2 regions of the Kineococcus glutinatus genome follow, and region 1 is predicted to be linked to the other one. Evidence: predicted binding sites of a transcription regulator. Region 1 holds the regulator's gene; the other holds the start of a gene.
The links. The regulator HspR, encoded in region 1, represses chaperone genes until heat shock. The targets are predictions, from matches to a motif close to ANTTGAGNCNGNCNGNCTCAANT.
Positions count from the first base shown of each region.

Region 2: a site for HspR is predicted at 2,948-2,970, ahead of clpB (ATP-dependent chaperone ClpB). Genes of this name have one in related genera too.

Region 1 is NZ_BAABIL010000318.1:9-8,287, forward strand. It holds partial or broken gene ABEB16_RS12300 (hypothetical protein) at 1-254, opposite strand, end outside; gene dnaK (molecular chaperone DnaK) at 709-2,577, shown strand; gene grpE (nucleotide exchange factor GrpE) at 2,577-3,200, shown strand; gene ABEB16_RS12315 (DnaJ C-terminal domain-containing protein) at 3,238-4,284, shown strand; gene ABEB16_RS12320 (heat shock protein transcriptional repressor HspR) at 4,397-4,819, shown strand; gene ABEB16_RS12325 (DUF3626 domain-containing protein) at 4,829-5,683, shown strand; gene ABEB16_RS12330 (hypothetical protein) at 5,739-6,344, opposite strand; gene ABEB16_RS12335 (HupE/UreJ family protein) at 6,535-7,890, shown strand; partial or broken gene ABEB16_RS12340 (ATP-binding cassette domain-containing protein) at 7,808-8,279, opposite strand, start outside.
Region 2 is NZ_BAABIL010000201.1:632-12,586, reverse strand. It holds gene ABEB16_RS08650 (NAD(P)-dependent alcohol dehydrogenase) at 1-113, opposite strand, end outside; gene ABEB16_RS08645 (TetR/AcrR family transcriptional regulator C-terminal domain-containing protein) at 197-856, shown strand; gene ABEB16_RS08640 (alpha/beta fold hydrolase) at 916-1,740, shown strand; gene ABEB16_RS08635 (NAD(P)H-binding protein) at 1,744-2,550, shown strand; gene ABEB16_RS08630 (hypothetical protein) at 2,612-2,917, shown strand; gene clpB (ATP-dependent chaperone ClpB) at 3,020-5,677, shown strand; gene ABEB16_RS08620 (hypothetical protein) at 5,732-5,989, opposite strand; gene ABEB16_RS08615 (ABC transporter ATP-binding protein) at 6,179-6,961, opposite strand; gene ABEB16_RS08610 (FecCD family ABC transporter permease) at 6,954-8,015, opposite strand; gene ABEB16_RS08605 (FecCD family ABC transporter permease) at 8,012-9,040, opposite strand; gene ABEB16_RS08600 (ABC transporter substrate-binding protein) at 9,093-10,067, shown strand; gene ABEB16_RS08595 (siderophore-interacting protein) at 10,064-10,996, shown strand; gene ABEB16_RS08590 (hypothetical protein) at 11,048-11,596, opposite strand; gene ABEB16_RS08585 (exodeoxyribonuclease III) at 11,689-11,955, opposite strand, start outside.

The DNA of each region.
Region 1 (8,279 bases):
ACCTGCACGGAGATGTCGTCCTCGGCGTACTGCAGCTGCGCCTCGTAGCCGGCGGCCTCGAACTGCTCCACCATGTTCGCGCCGTCGTTGACCCACCGCTCGGAGGACCTGGTCGGCATGGCGATGCCGACGGTGCCCTTCTCGTCGGGGTCCTGGGCGGCGTCGTCGCCGCCGCACGCGGTGAGCAGCAGGGCCGAGACACCGAGGGCGGCCCCGAACTTCTTGCCGAGCAATTGATCATCTCCATCCGTCATCGCTGACGTCGGCGCGGGCCGCGCGGTGCTCATCGCGACCGGCGACCCCTGGCCGTCGCGGCGCACCGTGTTCCTCGACGTCGACGCCCACCGCGGCGGTGTGCCCGCGGCGGGGCGGGTGTCGGACCGCTGTGCGGGTGTCGAGCGGGCAGGGGACCGCCCACTGGATACACCATAGCCAGCGTGGCAACACTCTGTCTACTACCTGTCTACGCAGAGTGAGAACTCGTGCCGCGCGACCCTCGGCCACCCCCTCTCCGCACGAGGAGGAGCGGGGACGGGCGGGAACACCCGGCGGGGACCGGTCGTTGACTTGAGCGACGCCGGCTCAAGGTCGCCGGTCCCGGCTTGACAGCTCGGGCACCGCGTGGAGACTTGAGCCAGATCCGCTCAAGGGTTCTGCCCGCGGCCCGAGCGGCCGCCCGATCGCCAACGTCGCAGAAGGAGCACCTCCATGGCACGAGCCGTCGGCATCGACCTCGGCACCACCAACTCCGTCGTCTCCGTCCTGGAGGGCGGCGAGCCGACGGTCATCGCCAACGCCGAGGGCGGGCGCACCACCCCCTCGGTCGTGGCCTTCGCCAAGAGCGGCGAGGTCCTCGTCGGCGAGATCGCCAAGCGCCAGGCCGTCACGAACGTCGACCGCACGATCCGCTCCGTCAAGCGCCACATCGGCACCGACTGGAAGCAGGGCATCGACGGCAAGGACTACACGCCGCAGGAGATCAGCGCCCGCATCCTGCAGAAGCTCAAGCGGGACGCGGAGAGCTACCTCGGCGAGTCCGTGACCGACGCCGTCATCACGGTCCCCGCCTACTTCAACGACGCCCAGCGCCAGGCCACCACCGAGGCCGGGAAGATCGCGGGCCTCAACGTCCTGCGCATCATCAACGAGCCCACCGCCGCGGCGCTGGCCTACGGCCTGGACAAGGGCAAGGAGGACGAGCTCATCCTCGTCTTCGACCTCGGCGGCGGCACGTTCGACGTGTCCCTCCTGGAGGTCGGCAAGGACGAGGACGGCTTCTCCACCATCCAGGTGCGCGCCACCTCCGGCGACAACCACCTGGGCGGCGACGACTGGGACCAGCGCGTCGTGGACCACCTGCTGCAGAAGGTCAAGGGCAGCACCGGCATGGACCTGTCCAAGGACAAGATCGCCATGCAGCGCCTGCGCGAGGCCGCCGAGCAGGCCAAGAAGGAGCTGTCCAGCTCCACCGCCACCGGCATCTCGCTGCAGTACCTGTCGATGACGGAGAACGGCCCCGTCCACCTCGACGAGCAGCTCACCCGCGCGCAGTTCGAGCAGCTCACCTCCGACCTGCTCGACCGCACCAAGGCGCCGTTCCACCAGGTCATCAAGGACGCCGACGTCTCCATCAAGGACATCGACCACGTCGTGCTCGTGGGTGGCTCCACCCGCATGCCCGCCGTCGCCGAGGTCGTCAAGGAGCTGACCGGCGGTCGCGAGCCCAACAAGGGCGTCAACCCGGACGAGGTCGTCGCCGTCGGCGCCGCCCTGCAGGCCGGCGTCCTCAAGGGCGAGCGCAAGGACGTGCTGCTCATCGACGTGACCCCGCTGTCCCTCGGCATCGAGACCAAGGGCGGGATCATGACCAAGCTCATCGAGCGCAACACGGCCATCCCGACCAAGCGCAGCGAGGTCTTCACCACCGCCGACGACAACCAGCCGAGCGTGCTCATCCAGGTGTTCCAGGGCGAGCGCGAGCTGGCCCGCGACAACAAGCCGCTGGGCACCTTCGAGCTGACCGGCATCGCCCCCGCCCCGCGCGGCGTGCCGCAGATCGAGGTCACCTTCGACATCGACGCCAACGGCATCGTGCACGTCAACGCCAAGGACCGCGGCACCGGCAAGGAGCAGTCGATGACCATCTCGGGCGGCAGCGCGCTGTCCAAGGAGGACATCGAGCGCATGGTGAAGGACGCCGAGGCGCACGCCAACGAGGACAAGCAGCGCCGCGAGGACGCCGAGGCCCGCAACCAGGCCGAGAGCCTCGTGTACCAGACGGAGAAGTTCCTCAAGGACAACGAGGACAAGCTGCCCGCCGACGGCCGCACCGAGGTCGACTCCGCCCTGGCGGACCTGAAGACCGCGCTGGCCGGCACCGACACCGACGCGATCAAGGCCGGCACCGAGGCCGTGGCGCAGGCCAGCCAGAAGCTCGGCTCGGCGATGTACGCCGCCGCCGGCAGCGAGGGCACCGGGACCGACGCCGGCGCCTCGAGCGGGCCCGACTTCACCAAGCCCGCCGCCGACGACGACGTGGTGGACGCCGAGGTCGTCGACGACGAGAAGGACAAGTGATGCCGGAGGACACCGCCCGCGACGAGCGGGACGAGGCGAGCGGCCCCGTCGTCCGGGACCGCCGCCGCATCGACCCGGAGACCGGCATGCCCCGGCAGGAGCCGGCCGCGGCGCAGGACGCGGCGGCCGGCGGGGAGGGCTCGCTGCCCTCCTACCCGGCGGACGTGACCGCCGCCACCGAGGCGGCCGCCTCCGACCTGCTCGCCGCGCAGACGCTGGCCGCCGAGCGGCTGGAGGACCTGCAGCGGCTGCAGGCGGAGTACGTCAACTACCGCCGCCGGGTGGACCGCGACCGCGACGTCGCCCGCGACGCGGCGCTGTCCAGCGTCGCCGAGGCCCTGCTGCCCGTCCTCGACGACGTGCACCTGGCCCGCCAGCACGGCGACCTCACCGGTCCGTTCGCGGCGATCGCGGACAAGCTGGAGGCGACGCTGGGCCGGTTCGGGCTGGTGCGCTACGGCGAGAACGGCGAGCCGTTCGACCCGGCCGTGCACGAGGCGCTCATGCACGCCCACTCCGACGACGTCGAGGTGGCCACGTGCACGCAGATCCTGCAGCCCGGCTACCGCTTCGGCGAGCGCGTCCTGCGCCCGGCCCGCGTCGCGGTGGCCGACCCGCAGTGACGGCCGGGGCGGCGGGACGCGGGGAGGGGGGACGCCGGTGAGCATGCAGGACTGGGCCGAGAAGGACTTCTACGACGTGCTCGGCGTCCCCCACGACGCCGACGCCGCCACCATCAAGAAGGCGTACCGCAAGCGGGCGCGGGAGCTGCACCCCGACGCCAACCCCGGTGACGCCGCGGCCGAGCGCAGGTTCAAGGAGGTCGGGGAGGCGTACGCCGTCCTCTCCGACCCCGAGCAGCGCCGCCAGTACGACGGCATCCGGGCGATGCTCGGCGGCGGTGCCCGCTTCACCGCCGGCGGCCCGGGGGCCGGCGCCGGCGGCGCGGGGTTCGAGGACCTGCTCGGCGGGCTCTTCGGCCAGGCCGCCGGTGGCGGCGGCGCGGGGTCCCGGGTGCGTTTCGGCACGCCCGGCGGCGGCACCCCGGGGCCCGGGTTCGAGGACCTGCTCGGCGGGCTCTTCGGCCAGGCCGGCGGGTTCCCGCCCTCCACCGGCTACGGCCAGGCGCCCACCCGGGGCACCGACCTCGACGCGACGGCGCGGGTCGGCTTCCGCGACGCCCTGGCCGGCGCGACGGTGAACCTGCGCGTGCCCGACCCCCGCGGCGGCCCGGCCCGCACCGTCTCGGCGCGGCTGCCGCTGGGCGTCCGCGACGGGCAGCGGGTCCGGTTGCGCGGCAAGGGCCTGCCTGGCCCGGGCGGCGCACCGGCGGGGGACCTGCTCGTCACCGTCTCCGTCGAGCCGCACCCGGTGTACCGCCGCGACGGCGACGACCTGCGGATGACCCTGCCCATCACGTTCGCCGAGGCCGCCCTGGGCGCCACGGTGGAGGTGCCGACGATCGACGGCACCGGCGTGCGGGTGCGGATCGCGCCGGGCACCCCGTCGGGGCGCTCGCTGCGGGTGCGCGGGCACGGCGCCAAGCGGGGCCGGCAGGACGACAGCCGCGGGGACCTGCTGGTCACCGTGGAGGTCGTCGTGCCCGACCGCCTCGAACCGGACGCGAAGGCGGCCGTCGAGGCGTTCGCCGAGGCCACGAAGGGTGAGGACCCCCGCGCGGGGCTCGCGGAGCGCGCGGCGGGCTGAACGGCTCGGGGCGACCGGGGGGACCCGCACGGGTCCCCCCGGTGCTGCACCCCGGGGGCGACCGGGGGGACCCGGGCCCGTCCCCACCGGTGAGGACGTGGGAGGAGGAGGCGTGCACGACGACGACGCGCCCGTGTTCGTCATCTCGGTCGCGGCCGAGCTGGCCGGGATGCACCCGCAGACGCTGCGGCAGTACGACCGGCTGGGCCTCGTCTCACCGCAGCGCGCCCCCGGCCGGGGCCGGCGCTACTCCGCGCGCGACATCGCCCGGCTGCGCGAGGTGCAGCGGCTGTCGCAGGAGGACGGCGTGAACCTCGCCGGCATCAAGCGGATCATGGAGCTGGAGAAGCAGGTCGAGGTGCTCAGCGACCGCGCCGAGCTGCTGCTGCAGGAGCTGCACCGGCTGCGGCAGACCGCCGGGCGGGTGTTCGCCGCCGGGTCGGCGGGGGACATCGTGGCGACCGCGGTGGGGCGCCGGCCGCCCTCGCCGGCTCGGTCGCGCGCCCTCGTGCTGTGGCGGCCCGGGCGCGACTGAGGCGCTCCGGTGGGCCCGGAGGCCGCCGCCGCGGTGGCGCACGTGCGCGGCCTCGCCGCCGGGGGGCCGCTGGAGCCGTCGTGGCGGGTGACGGTGCACTTCCACCCCGACCGCCTCGTGCGCCGCCGGGCAGGGGGCACCGCGCCGATCCTGCGCGCGATGGCCGCCGACGGCCGCTACCGCTCCCAGTTCGAGACCGGCACGAGCAACGGCCTGGTGAGCTGCCACCCCGGCGGGGACCGCCGGCGCTGGGAGAGCCGCCTCTTCGGCGGCGCCTACGACGGCGCCCCGCCCGCGGCGCGCCCCGTCTACGGTTCGCTGAACCACCGGCGCCGGCCCGCCGGCGGCTCGCCCAGGTTCGGCTCCGCGCACCTGCTCCTCGGCGCGGCCACCCTGGCGCGCACCACGTTCTGCTACCCCGACAGCGTCTTCGAACCCGTCGACGTGGGCACCGCCGACCGCTGCCGCCTGACCCACCTCGCCGACGAGGACGCCGGCGCGCGCGATCCGCTGGACGACTACGTCGAGGCCCACGTCCACGGCGGTGTCCGCTTCGACCGCGACGTCGAGGCCCTCGTGCTCGACCCCTGCTTCCGCGGCACCGACGTCGAGGCCGACGCGCACCTGCTCGGCGTGCCGGTGCGGTGGCACCACGGCTTCCGCGCCGCGGTCGCCGACGTCGCCGCGCACCCCGGCTACCGCGGCCCGGAGGTCGTCGACGCCGCCACCGGCATCGCCCGCGACGGCGTCCTCGACGCCCGGGTCATCGGCGAGGCGGTCCGCGAGGGCCTCGCCGACGGGCAGACCCTCAAACGCGTCTGGCACTGCACCGCCCGGTTCGGGCGCCCCGCCACCGACGGCTGACGACGCGCCCGCCGGGGCGCGGCCCGTCCGGCTGACCGCGCCCGGCCGGGTGCGGTCAGCCGGACAGGCCCGCGAACGTCGGGGTGGCCTGCTCGCCGTCCCAGGTGACGCGGAAGGTGAACGCCTCCTCCAGCGCCTGCCGGTACTGCTCGGCCTCGGCCTCGGTGATGGTCCCGGCGGCGAGCAGGGTGTCGATGGCGGGGCTCCAGGACTCCACCAGGGCGTCGACGAGGGTCTGCGGGTCGATCCCGAGGTCGGTGGCCACGGCGGCCAGGTTCTGACCGGCCTCCATGCGGACGTGGAGCTCGTCGTGGCTGATCGACAGGACCTCGTCGAGCACGTCCTCCACGGGCTGGTGGCCGCGGTGCAGGCCGAGGCCGCCGTCGCCGTAGGCCTCCTGGACCAGGGCGACCAGCTGCTCCTCGGTGGACACCGAGCTGACGTCGACACCGCCACCGGGGCCGCCGCCGCGCGCACCGCCCCCGGCGGCGGTGGTGGTGGTGCCCGAGCCGTCCGCGGAGGTGTCCGTCGCGGTGGTGCCGGACGCGGCGGTCGTGGCGACGGCGGTGGAGCTGGTCGCGCCGGTGCTCGTGCCACCGCACGCGGCCAGCGAGAAGGTGCTCAGGAGCACGAGGCCGGCGATGGTCTTGCGGATCTTCACGGGGTTCCCCTCGGAGGGTCGGTCGTGTGGTGGTCGGGCACCACGGTGGGCGGGGTACCTGCGACGCGTCGGTGTGATCCGTGTGGGCCTGCTGTGAGGCCCGCGGGCCGGAGCCGGGGCCGGGGCCGGGCGCCCCACCGCACAGCCGGTGCAGGGCCGGTCCACAGGATCGCCGCGCACCCTCGGAGCCATGACCGCCTCCCGACGCCGCGCGCTCGCCGCGACCGGTGCCCTGACCGCCGCCCTGGTGCTCGGCGCACCCGCTGCCGCGCAGGCGCACAGCCTCGACAGCAGCACCCTGTCGGTGCAGGTGGGCCAGGACTCGGCCACGGTCACCGTCAGCGTCGCGCTCGAGACCCTCGACGAGGTGCTGGGCACCGACCACGCCACCACGACCACCGGCGTCGACGGGTACGCCGCGGACGTGATCGCCTACCTCGACGAGCACCTCGCGGTCACCGGGGCCGACGGCACGACGTGGGCGGAGACCTGGTCCGACCCGGTGCGCGAGTCCGTCGAGGGCATCGAGTCCTTCAGCGTCGACGTCGCCCTGGACACCGCCGGCGCGGACCCGTCGAGCTTCACGATCACCTACGACGCGATCACCGAGGCCGACCCCTCGCACGAGGCCGTCGTCGTGCTGACCGACGCCGCGGGGGAGATCTCCACCGCCGGCGTGCTCGACGCCGCCGACACCAGCCTGCAGATCGGCGCCGCCGACAGCCGGGCCGGCACGGGCCTGGTGGACATGATCGGTTACGGCTACCACCACGTCCTGGAGGGGGCCGACCACCTGCTGTTCCTCGCCGCGCTGCTCCTGGTGGCCCCGCTCGCCGCGGTCCGGGGGCGCTGGCGGCGCGGCGACGGCGTCGTCGCCACGACCCGCGACGTCGTGCGGGTCGTCACCGCGTTCACCGCGGGGCACTCCCTGACGCTCGTCGCCGCCGCGCTGGGGTGGGTGTCGGTGCCCGGCGCGCCGGTGGAGGTCCTCATCGCCGCCTCGGTGGGGGTGGCCGCGGTGCACGCGATCCGCCCGCTGGCCCACCGCGGCGAGGTCGTCATCGCCGGTGCCTTCGGCCTGGTCCACGGCCTGGCCTTCGCCGGCATCCTCACCGACCTCGGCCTGGACGGGTCGACGTCGCTGCCGGCGCTGCTGGCCTTCAACGTCGGCGTGGAGCTGGCCCAGCTGGTCACCGTCGCGCTGCTGCTGCCCTCCCTGCACCTGGCCTCCCGCACCTGCGCGTACCCCGCGCTGCGCGTGGCCGGTGCCGTCGTGGCGCTGGTCGCCGCCTGCGGCTGGGCCGTCGAGCGGCTCGGCCTGCTGGCCAACCCGCTGGCGGGCGCGGAGGAGGCGGTCATCACCCACCCGTGGTGGGTGGTCGCGGGCCTGGCCCTGCTGGCCGCCTCCTGCTGGGCGTTCGAGCGGCTGGCTCCCGCGACCCACCCCCTCACCGCCCACCCGCTCACCGCCCCGCCGGCGGCAGGCCCAGGTGCAGCCGGGGCCACCCACCGAGGTCGGCGAGCAGCCGGCGGTCGTGGGTGGTGACGACGACGGCCGCGACCGTGGCCTGCAGCACCGCGGTGAGCTCGTCGACCAGCGCCGCCGACAGGTGGTTGGTCGGCTCGTCGAGCAGCAGCACGTCGGGCCGGGCGGCCAGCTGCACCGCGAGGTCCAGGCGCCGCTGCTGACCGGAGGACATCCGCTGCACGGGGGTGCGCAGCGCCTCCTCGTCCAGCAGCCCCGTCGCGCTCAGCGGCACCACGTCCTCCTCGCGCAGCAGGCCCGCCGCGACGAGCCGGCCGACGTGCTGCTCGTGCACCTGCCGGGCGGTGGCGCCGGGCGGCCATCCGGGAACCTCCTGCGCGACCAGCGCCACGCGTGCCGACGGCGAGCGGTGGACGGCGCCGCCGCCGGGCCGCAGCAGGCCGGCCAGC
Region 2 (11,955 bases), on a different contig from region 1:
GCCGCGGCGTGCACCCGGACGAGCACCTGGCCCCTCCCCGGCACCGGGACGGGCAGGTCGCGCTGCTCCCAGGTGTCCGCCGAGCCGTAACCGTGCTGCACGATCGCCCTCATGACGTCTCCCTTACGTTGTAAGCCGGCGGTCGACGGTAACCTTACGGCGTAAGAGCGAGCATCCGGCGAAAGGATGAGGACCCGTGCCTGCGAGGACCCGCGAACCGCTCACCCGCGAGCGCGTCGTGCGGGCCGCCGTCGAGATCGCCGACCGCGACGGGCTCGCACCGCTGTCCATGCGCTCCCTCGCCCGGCACGTCGGCGTGGAGGCCATGTCGCTGTACCACCACGTCGCGTCCAAGGACGACCTGCTCGACGGCATGGTCGACGCGGTCTTCGCCGAGATCCACTTGCCCCGGGCCGGGGAGGGCTGGGCCGGGCAGGTGCGGCTGCGCTCGACGTCCGGGCGCGAGGTCCTGCTGCGCCACCGCTGGGCCGTCGGGCTGATGGACTCCCGCACCTCGCCCGGCCCGGCGACGCTGCGCGCCCACGACGCCGTCCTCGGCTGCCTGCGCGCCGCGGGGTTCCCCGTCGAACTCGCCGCCCACGCCGTCGCCGCGCTCGACGCCCACCTGTACGGCTACCTCGTGCAGGAGGTCTCGCTGCCCTTCCGCGACGGGCCCGGGGCCGGCGAGGTCGCCGAGCGCATCGCCGAGGGCCTGGACCCGGCGGAGTTCCCGCACCTGGTGGAGATCGCCCGCGAGCACGTGACCCGGCCCGGCTACGACTTCCGCGACGAGTTCGGCTGGGGGCTGGACCTGCTGCTGGAGGGGCTGGCGCGGCGGCTGGCGGCGGTGCGATGAGTTCGCCCCGCCCCGGCGGTCGGAGCCGCTGACCGCCCCGACCAGCGCCTGGAGGACCGATGACCACCACCGCCGTCCCCGTCACCACCGGCAGGCTGCGCGTGCCCGACGCGGAGCTGCACTACGAGGTCCGCGGCAGCGGCCCGCTCGTCGTGCTCGTCGCCGCGCCCATGGACGCCGGTGCCTTCACGCCGCTGGCCGACCTGCTCGCCGCCGACCACGCCGTCCTCACCACCGACCCGCGCGGCATCGGCCGCAGCCGGCTCGACGACCCGGCGCAGGACTCCACGCCGCAGCTGCGCGCCGACGACATCGCCCGGCTCGTGGCGCACGTGGGCGCCGGGCCGGCCGCGGTGCTCGGCTCCAGCGGCGGCGCCGTCAGCGTGCTGGCCCTGGCGCAGGCCGCCCCGCCCCTCGTGCACACCGTGATCGCGCACGAGCCCCCGCTGTACGAGGTCCTCGACGACCGCGACGCGCTGCACGCCGGCGCCGAGCGGATGATCGGCACCTACCTGGCCGGCGACCGGCTGGGCGCGTGGCGGCAGTTCCTGGACCTGGCGGACATCGTCATGCCCGAGGAGGCGGTGCAGGCGATGTTCGGCGGCGAGCCGTCCCCGCAGCAGGCCGCGGACGAGCGGTACCAGTTCGAGCACATGGTCCGGGGCACCTGCTACTGGCGGCCCGACGTGGCGGCGCTGCGGGACGGGCCGGTGCGCGTCGTGCTCGGGATCGGGGAGGACTCCGGCGGGGAGCTGTGCGACCGGGCGTCGCGGGCGCTCGCCGCCCGGCTCGGGGTGGAGCCCGCGATGTTCCCCGGCAGCCACGTCGGTTTCCTGGAGGACCCGGCCGCGTTCGCCGACCGGCTGCGCGCCGTGCTGGGCTGAGGGGTGAGCGTCCTCGTCACCGGCGCCACGGGGAGCGTCGGTCGCCTCGTCGTCGACGAACTCCTCGCCCGCGGCGCGACGGACGTGCGCGCTCTCACCGTGGACCCCGCCCGCGCCGCCCTGCCCGCCGGGGTGGAGGTCGTGCGCGGCTCGATGCGCCGGCCGGACGCCCTGCGGGCGGCGCTGGCGGGTGTGGAGCGGGTGTACCTCGCGCCGGACCCGGCCACCGCGGCGGAGGTCTGCGCCGCCGCGCGCGAGGCGGGGGTGCGGCACGTCGTCGACCTGTCCGGCGAACCGGAGAGCTGGTGGGGTGACGTCACGCGCGCGGTGGAGGCGTCCGGCCTGCCGTGGACGCACCTGTGGCCCGGCGACTTCATGGAGAACCTGCTGGCGTGGGCGCCGCAGGTCCGCGCCACCGGCGCCGTGCGCGAGCCGTGGCCGGAGGCGGCCAGCGCGCCGATCGCGATGGCCGACGTCGCCGCCGTGGCCGCCGAGGCCCTGCTGGGGGAGGGCCACGAGGGGCGGGCGCTGGGTCTCGCGGGGCCGCAGGTGCTGACCCGCGCGGAGATGGCCCGCGCGATCGGCGAGGCGCTCGGGCGGGAGGTGCGCTTCGTGCGGGTGGACCGCGACGAGGCGGTCGCGGCGCTCGAACCGGCGATGGGGGAGGGCGCGGCCTGGTACGTCGACACCGCCGTCGGCGGGTACGCGGACACCCCGGGCGCGGCGAACCGGCTCGTCGAGGAGCTCACCGGCCGGCCGGCCACGACGTTCGCGCGGTGGGCGCGCCGCAACGCCGACGCCTTCCGCTGAGCACCGCCGCGGTGACCCGCGCCCGCCGGGCCGTCGCGGCGCCCCGCGTACGGTGGCGGGCATGGCGATCCCCACCTCCCTCATCACGGCCGGCTCCCTCGTCGGCGGCTGGCAGACGGCGCGGCGGACGGGGGTGCGCCCCCTGGGCGGGGTGGTCCTCGCCGCCGGCGGCGTCCTGGCCGGTCGGCGCTGGGCGCGCACCACGAGCCCGGCGGTGACGGCGGGGCTGCTGGGCACCTACCTCGGCGCGTTCGGCCTCTCCCACCCGCTGGCCGGGCGCATCGGTGCGTGGCCGTCGGTGCTGGTGGTCGCGGCGCTCACCGCGGGGGCGTCGCACGTGCTGGCGGACCGGCGCGCGGAGGGCTGAGGCGGGCGGACCGCCCGTCACCCGGCGCCAGGTTGAGCGGAACAAACTCAACTCTCGTACCGTTGGACCGGACGTCATCCCAGCCCACCGTGGAGGTAGTTCGTGGACCTCAAGCTCACCACCCGCGCCCAGGAGGCCCTGGCCGACGCCGTCAGCCGCGCGACCACCGGCGGCCACGCGCAGGTCGAGCCCCTGCACGTCCTCGCCGCCCTGCTCGAGCAGGAGGGCGGCGTCGCCGGCGTGCTGCTGGACAAGCTCGGCGCCGACCGCCGCGCCGTCGCCACCCGCGTCTCCGGCGCCCTCGCGTCGCTGCCCAGCGCGTCCGGTTCCTCCGTCGCCCAGCCGCAGCTCTCCCGCCCCGCCCTGCAGCTCATGCAGGACGCCGGGGACGAGGCGCGCGGCCTCGACGACGCCTACGTCTCCACCGAGCACCTGCTGCTGGCCAGCGCCGCCAGCCGGTCCGCAGCCGGGGAGGCCCTGCGCGCCGTCGGCGCCACCCGCGACGCCCTGCTCGACGCCCTGCCGTCCGTGCGCGGCGGCCAGAAGGTCACCTCCCCCGACCCCGAGGGCACCTACCAGGCGCTGGAGAAGTACGGCGTCGACCTCACCGAGCAGGCCCGCTCCGGCCGCCTCGACCCCGTCATCGGCCGCGACGCCGAGATCCGCCGCGTCGTGCAGGTGCTGAGCCGGCGCACCAAGAACAACCCCGTCCTCATCGGCGAGCCCGGCGTCGGCAAGACCGCCGTCGTCGAGGGCCTCGCGCAGCGCATCGTCGCCGGCGACGTCCCGGAATCGCTGCGGGACAAGCGCCTCATCGCCCTGGACCTGTCCGCCATGGTCGCCGGCGCGAAGTACCGCGGTGAGTTCGAGGAACGCCTCAAGGCCGTGCTCGCGGAGATCCGGCGCAGCGAGGGGCAGGTCGTCACCTTCATCGACGAGCTGCACACCGTCGTCGGCGCCGGTGCCGCCGAGGGCTCCATGGACGCCGGCAACATGCTCAAGCCCATGCTGGCCCGCGGCCAGCTCCGCCTCGTCGGCGCCACCACCCTCGACGAGTACCGCGAGCGCGTCGAGAAGGACCCCGCGCTGGAGCGCCGCTTCCAGCAGGTGTTCGTCGGCGAGCCGTCCGTGCCCGACACCATCGCCATCCTGCGCGGCCTCAAGGAGCGCTACGAGGCGCACCACAAGGTCGCCATCGCCGACTCCGCGCTCGTGGCCGCCGCCGCGCTGTCCGACCGGTACATCACCGGCCGCCAGCTGCCCGACAAGGCCATCGACCTCGTCGACGAGGCCGCCTCCCGGCTGCGCATGGAGATCGACTCCTCGCCCATCGAGATCGACGAGCTGCGCCGCGCCGTGGACCGGCTCCTCATGGAGGAGCTGGCCCTGGCCAAGGAGGACGACGACGCCTCCCGCGACCGGCTGGAGGCGCTGCGCGCCACCCTCGCCGACCGGCAGGAGCAGCTCGCCGTCCTCACCGCCCGCTGGGAGCAGGAGAAGGCCGGCCTCAACCGCGTCGGCGAGCTCAAGCAGCAGATCGACGAGCTGCGCTCGCAGGCCGAGCGGCTGCAGCGCGAGGGCGACCTGGCGCGCGCCAGCGAGATCCTCTACGGCCGCATCCCCCGCCTGGAGGCCGACCTCACCGCCGCGCAGGCCGCGGAGTCCTCCGGGGCGCCCCTGGGCCTGCACAAGCCGATGGTCGCCGACGAGGTCGGGCCCGACGACGTCGCCGAGGTCGTGGCCGGCTGGACCGGCATCCCCGCCGGCCGGCTGCTGGAGGGCGAGACGGAGAAGCTGCTGCGGATGGAGGAGCACCTCGGGGCGCGCCTCATCGGGCAGGCCCGCGCCGTGGGCGCCGTCTCCGACGCGGTGCGCCGCTCCCGCGCCGGCGTCGGCGACCCCGACCGCCCCACCGGTTCCTTCCTGTTCCTCGGCCCCACCGGCGTCGGCAAGACCGAGCTGGCCAAGTCCCTGGCGGACTTCCTCTTCGACGACGAGCGCGCCATGGTCCGCATCGACATGAGCGAGTACTCCGAGAAGCACGCCGTCGCCCGGCTCGTCGGCGCGCCCCCCGGCTACGTCGGCTACGAGGAGGGCGGCCAGCTCACCGAGGCCGTCCGGCGCCGGCCGTACTCGGTGGTGCTGCTCGACGAGGTCGAGAAGGCCCACCCGGAGGTGTTCGACGTCCTGCTGCAGGTCCTCGACGACGGCCGGCTCACCGACGGGCAGGGCCGCACCGTGGACTTCCGCAACGCGATCCTCGTGCTGACCTCCAACCTCGGCTCGCAGTTCCTCGTCGAACCCGGCCTCGGCGAGGAGCACAAGCGCGAGGCGGTGATGGCGGCGGTGCGGGCGGCGTTCAAGCCGGAGTTCCTCAACCGCCTCGACGACGTCGTGGTGTTCGACCCGCTGTCCACCACCGAGCTGTCCCGGATCGTGGAGCTGCAGGTGGAGCGCCTCGCCAGGCGCCTCGCCGACCGGCGCCTGGCGCTGCGGGTCACCGACGCCGCGAAGGACTGGCTGGCGCTGTCCGGCTACGACCCCGCCTACGGCGCCCGGCCGCTGCGCCGCCTCGTGCAGCGCGAGATCGGCGACCGCCTCGCCCGGGCGATCCTGTCCGGGGAGGTCCGCGACGGCGACACCGTCGAGGTCGACGTGCAGCCGGCCGCGCTCACCGCGGGCATCGACCTGACCAAGGACGTCGGCGCGCCCGCGCAGGGCCTCGTCGTGCGGCGGGTGGAGCAGCCCGTCACCGTCTGACGGTGCACGGCACGAGGGGCGGGCACCGGCCGGTGCCCGCCCCTCGCCGCCGCGTCAGCCGACCTCGTGCGCCCACTCGGCGGCCCACCCGTCCGCCGCCCCGCTGGCCAGGGCGTCGCGCAGGTCCAGCAGCGCGGTGAGCCGCTCCGCGCCGAGCCCGGCGAGCGCGACGATCGTCGCCGCCCTGATCGCGTCGTCGTCCAGGTCGCCGCGGACGAGCCGGTGCAGGTCCGGTAGCCGGGTCGCCGTGCGCGGGTGCCCGCGCCGGCGCTCGACGCGGTCCCAGAGCTGGTGGGTGGGAGGGGTGGGCATGCGTGCCTCGCTCGTCGTGCTCGTCAGCGTCGCGGGGCGCGCTCCCCTCCGGAGGGCACCGGGGCGAGCAGCAGGGTCGGACCGCCCCGCCTCCGGTACAACAGCGCGCAGGCGCACCCGCTGGCCCGCACGGGGTGTCGCGTGCACCACACCCCACCGCCGCACGCGCCGCGGACCCGCGGGGCGCTCTCAGGCGTGACCCGTCGGCACCACCGTCGGCAGCGCGTCGAAGGGGTCGGGGAAGACGCGCGCGCTCAGGCCGAAGACCTCCGCCAGCATCTCCTCCCGCAGGACGTCCGCGGGGGCGCCCTGCGCGTGGACCCGCCCGGCCCGCATCACCACGACGTGGTCGGAGTAGCGGGCCGCCAGGCCGAGGTCGTGCAGCACGACCACCACCGTCTTGCCGGCGCTGCGCAGGCCGACGACGAGGTCGAGGACGTCGACGGCGTGGGCCAGGTCCAGGTGGGTGGTCGGCTCGTCGAGCAGCAGGACGCCCGTCTGCTGCGCCAGCGCCATCGCGATCCACGCCCGCTGCCGCTGCCCGCCGGACAGCTCCTCCAGCGGCCGCTCCCGCAGGTCCGCCACCCCCGTCGCCGCCATCGCCTCCTGGGCGATCCGCGCGTCCTCCGCCGACCACGGCCGGTACCAGGGTCGGTGCGGCTGGCGGCCGCGCTCGGCGAGGTCCCCCACCGTCATGCCCTCGGGCGCGACCGGCGACTGCGGCAGCACCGCCAGCCGGCGCGCCAGCTGCCGCGGCCGCACCGACGCCAGCGCCTCGCCCTCCAGCTCCACGTGGCCGGACGTCGGCGTCAGCAGCCGGGCCAGCACGCGCAGCAGCGTCGACTTCCCGCAGCCGTTGGGCCCGACGATCGTCGTGATCCGGCCCCGCGGCACGTCGAGGTCCACCTCGTGCAGCACGCGTCGGCCGCCGTAGCCGGCGCTGACCCGCCGGGCGCGCAGGGGGTCAGGCACGGGTCCTCCCGAGTGAGCGGATCATGAGGGACAGCAGGTAGGGGGCGCCGATCACCGACGTGATGATCCCCACGGGCAGCGCCGCCGGCAGCCACTGCGCGACGGTGTCGGCGACCAGGACGAGCAGGGCGCCGAGCGCCGCACCGGCCAGCGGTGGCGGCCCCGCGGTGCGGAACAACCGCATCGCCGCCTGCGGGGCCACGAACGCCACGAAACCGACCGGCCCGGCCACCGCCGTGGCGACCGAGGCAAGCGCCACCGTGAGCACGAGCGCCTGCAGCTCCGTGCGCGCCGGGCGCGTCCCCAGCGACAGGGCCACCTCCCGGCCCAGCCGCAGCGCCCCGAGCCGGTCGGCGAGGACCGCGCACAGCAGCGCGGCGGGCACCGCGACGACCGCCAGCGGCACGAGCGCGGCGGCGCGCACCCCGTCCAGGGAGCCGGTCATCCACCGGGTGGCGACCGCCGCGTCCTCCAGCTCGGCGCGGGTGAGCAGCCACGCGACCGCCGCCAGCGCCAGGGCGTTGACGCCGATGCCGACGAGCACCAGCCGGTAGCCGTCGAAGCCGCCGCGCCAGCTCAGCACCAGCACCAGGGCCGTGGCCGCGACACCGCCGGCGAGCGCGGCCACCCCCAGCAGCGCGGAGCCGCCGACGCCCGCGGCCGCCCCGGCACCCAGCGGGGTGACGGTGACGAGCACGGCGGCGGCGCTGGCCCCCGCGGTGACGCCGAGGACGTCCGGGCTGGCGATGGGGTTGCGGGTGATCGTCTGGCTGAGCGCGCCGCTGCAGCCCAGCGCCGCGCCGACCAGCACCGCCGCCAGCGCGCGCGTCAGCCGCCGGTCCACGACGAGCGCCTCGATGCGGCTGCCCTCCCCCGCCAGCGCCGCCAGCTCGCGCTCCGGCGCCAGCGCCAGCACCGCGATGAGCAGCGCGGTGACCACCACGGCCACGACGGCGGCCAGGACGGCCGCGGTGGCCGCGGCGGCGCGGCGGCGCACCCGCAGGCCCACCGGCCCGATGCGCAGGCCCGTGCCGGTGCTCGTGCCGGTGCTCACAGCGCCACCAGCCGCCGCCTGCGGGTGATGGCGAGCAGCACGGGAGCCCCCAGGGCCGCCATGACGATGCCCGCCTGCAGCTCACCCGGCGGCGCGGCCACCCGCCCCGCGGTGTCCGCCAGCAGCAGCAGGGACGCGCCCAGCAGCACCGAGGCCGGCACGATCCAGCGGTAGTCGTGACCCGTGAGGCGGCGCGCGACGTGCGGGGCGACGAGGCCCACGAAGCCGATCGGGCCGCAGACCGCCGTCGCCGTGCCCGCCAGCAGCGTGATCGCCGCGATGCCCACCACCCGCGCCCGCAGCACCCCGGTGCCCAGCGAGCGCGCCACGTCCGCCCCCAGGCCCAGCGTGCTCACGGCGCGGGCGTTGGCCAGCGCCAGGACGAGCCCGGCCAGCGCCAGCGGCCCGACGAGCCAGACCAGGGAGTCGTCGCGCCCGGCGACCGACCCCACCGCCCAGAACCGCATCACGTCGAGGGTCTGCCGGTCCAGCAGCGCGAAGCTCGACGTCAGGGCGGTGAGCAGCGCGGCGAGGGTGGTCGCGAGCACGGCCAGCACGACGAGGGCACCGGCCCGCAGCGAGCCGAGGCCGAGGACGAACAGCGCGGTCGTCGCCGCGCCCGCGCCGGCGAGGGCGGCCAGCACGACCACGGCCGGTGACTGCGCGCCGAGGACGAACACGACGAGCGCCACGCCGAAGCCGGCCCCGGCGTTGACCCCGAACAGGCCCGGGTCGGCGAGCGGGTTGCGGGTGTGGCCCTGCATGAGGGCACCGGCGCCGCCGAGCGCGGCACCGGCGGCCAGGCCCACGAGGGTGCGGGGGAGGCGCTGGCTCGTGACGACCGTCGCGTCGTCGGAGTCCACCTCGCGCAGCAGCGCGCCGAGCACGTCACCGACGGGGATGGACCGGCTGCCCACGACGAGGCTGAGGAGCGCGGCGGCCACCAGCAGCGCCGCCAGCCCGGCGAGCAGCGCGGCCCTGGCCGGCGCCCGGCGGGGTTCCGGGGGGAGGAGCACGGCGCGCATCCTAGGTTAAGTTAGCCTGCCCTCACCTCCCCCTCCCTCGAGAGTTGGTCCCATGGCACTCGCACGCCCCCTGGCCGCCGCAGGCACCGCCGCCCTCCTCGCCGTGCTCACCGCGTGCGGCGGGGACGCCGCCGCGCCGGCCGCCACCGCCGAACCCGCCACCCCGGCGACCCGCACCGTGCAGTCCACCTTCACCGGCGAGCCCGTGGAGATCCCCGCCGAGCCCCAGCGCGTGCTGGCCCTGTGGCGCACCGGCACCGAGCTCGCCGACCTCGGCGTCGTGCCCGTCGGCGCCCTGGACGGGGAGTTCGCCGAGGGCGAGCTGGCCGCCGACGTCTACGCGCAGGTCGACGACGTCCCCGTCGTCGGCACCTTCGAGGGCGTCGACATCGAGAAGGTCATCGAGGCCGACCCCGACCTCATCGTCGGCATGGACAACGGCAAGCTCACCATCGACTACGCCGAGCTGTCCGAGGTGGCGCCCACCGTCATCCTCAAGGTCGCCGAGCCCACCGACGTGTGGAGGAACTACCCCACGGTCGCCGACCTGGTCGGCAGGTCCACCGACTTCGCCGAGCGCGACGCCGCCGTCACCGCCGACCTGGAGGCGATCGCCGCCGAGCACGGCGACGTCCTCGGCGGCCTGGAGGCCACCGCCATCGGTTCCTCGCAGGACAGCATCTGGGTCAGCACCTCCAAGTCGCTGTCGTACCAGCGCATCGACGCCGCCGGCTTCGGCTACAACCCCACCTACGCCACCGACCCCGAGCGCTACGTCACCGAGCTGGCCGCGGAGAACCTGCCCGACCTCGCGGACCAGGACGTGATCTTCTACGACGTCCAGCTCGACGGGTCCGTCACGCCCGAGGTGCAGGCCGTGCTGGACTCCGAGTCGTTCAAGCGGCTGCCCGCCGTGCAGGCCGGGCACGCCTTCCCGCTGACCTCGGGCACCATCTACACGTTCGAGGGGGCGCAGCAGCAGGTCGAGGACCTGCGCGCCGCGGCCGAGGCCCTGGCCGGCGCGTGAGCACGCCCGCCAGCGCCCCCGCCGGCGCCCCCGCCGGGGTCGCGCCGCAGGCCACCTGGGCCCGGTGGGACATCACGATCCGCGAGCTGGTCCTGCTGCGCCGCGAGCACGTGACACCCCGGATGCTGCGCCTCACCCTCGGCGGCCCCGGCATCGCGGGCTTCGAGTCCCACCTGCCCGACGAGCACTGCAAGTGGGTCTTCCCCGACCCCGGCACCGGCGTCACCCGCGCGCCCGAGCAGGACGGGGACCACCTGCGCTGGCCGACGCCCTTCCCGCCGACGCGCGAGTACACGGTGCGCCGCTACGACGCCGCCGCCGGCGAGGTCGACTTCGACGTCGTGCTCCACGACGGCGGGGTGGCCGCCACCTGGGCGCGCACCGCCGGGATCGGCAGCACCCTGTGGGTGGCCGGGCCGCGCCCGAGCCGCGTGGTGCCGCCGGAGTTCGGTTTCCACGTGCTGCTGGGCGACGAGACGGCGCTGCCGGCGATCGGCCGCTGGCTGGAGGAGGTGCCCGCGGGGGTGCGCGGCGTGGCGGCCGTCGAGGTCGCCGACGCCGGCGAGGAGCAGGACCTGCGGGTGCCCGAGGGCTGGACGCTGACGTGGCTGCACCGCGACGGCGCCCCGGCGGGATCGCTGGACCTGCTCGGCGAGTTCGCCGAGGGCGTCGCGCTGCCGCAGGACACCTGGACCTACGTGTTCGCCGCCGGGGAGGCCGGCTGCCTCAAGCGGGTGCGGCGCTGGGCCCGGGCGCAGGGCGTCGGCCGCGGGCAGAGCGACATCGCCGGGTACTGGAAGCGCGGCCGGAGCAACGCCGTCGACGACGTCCTCGCCGACCCCGAGCACGACGAGGACCGCGACACCGAGCACGGCCACGAGCACGGCCACGAGCACGACCACGAGCACGGGGGCCGCCCCCGGGGTTAGGCCGCCGCGGCGGACCCGGGTGCGCGCCCGGGTCCGTGCCCGGCTCCGCGCTCAGGTGCGGACGTGCTGGCCCGGCACGAGCCGCAGGTCCACGGACGCGGGCAGCCGCGTCCGGGACCGCCGCCACGCACCCAGCAGCGACTCCACGGAGTCGTCGTCGGTGCAGGCGAACAGCCCCCGCCCGAACACGCGGGCCGCGGCGCCGCTCTCGCCGTGCCAGGCGAAGGCCTCGCCGAGGAAGACGTGCACCTCCACGTCCCCGGTGCGGCGGGTGAGCACCTCCTGCGCCAGCGCCCACGCCTCCTCCGCGCGGCCGCAGCCCAGCAGCGCCGACACGACGTAGCAGCGGGTGTCCGGCGGCACGTGCTCGCCGGTGGCCACGGCCCGCTCGGCGAGCCGCAGCGCGCCGAGCGCGTCACCGGCGTAGACGCGGTGCTCGCTGGCGGCCACCAGGAGGCGGCCGGGGGAGACCGTGTCACCGGGCTGGGGGGAGGTGGCCCAGGTCTCGAGCAGGTCCGCGAGGGCGCCCTGCGCACGGGAGTCCAAGGACGCCGCCACCTCGGCGTCCTCGACGTCACGACTGGTCACGGGGGAGCGCACGCTCGGGACAGTAGTGAGGACGTCTCGGCACGGTCCTGTCATGCCGCCCGTTCGGCGCAGCGGACCCCCGGCCACCGCCCGGCCGGACGTGCTCAGGCGGGTGGCTGCGCCGCGAGCTCGACCACCACCGGGGCGTGGTCCGAGGCGCCCTTGCCCTTGCGCTCCTCGCGGTCGATGGTGGCGCCGCTCACCCGGGCCGCCAGCGCCGGCGAGCCCAGCACGAAGTCGATCCGCATGCCCTGCCGCTTGGGGAAGCGCAGCTGCTGGTAGTCCCAGTACGTGTAGACCCCCGGGCCCGGCGCGTGCGGGCGCACGACGTCGGTGAAACCCGCCGCGTCCAGCGCCCCGAACGCCGCCCG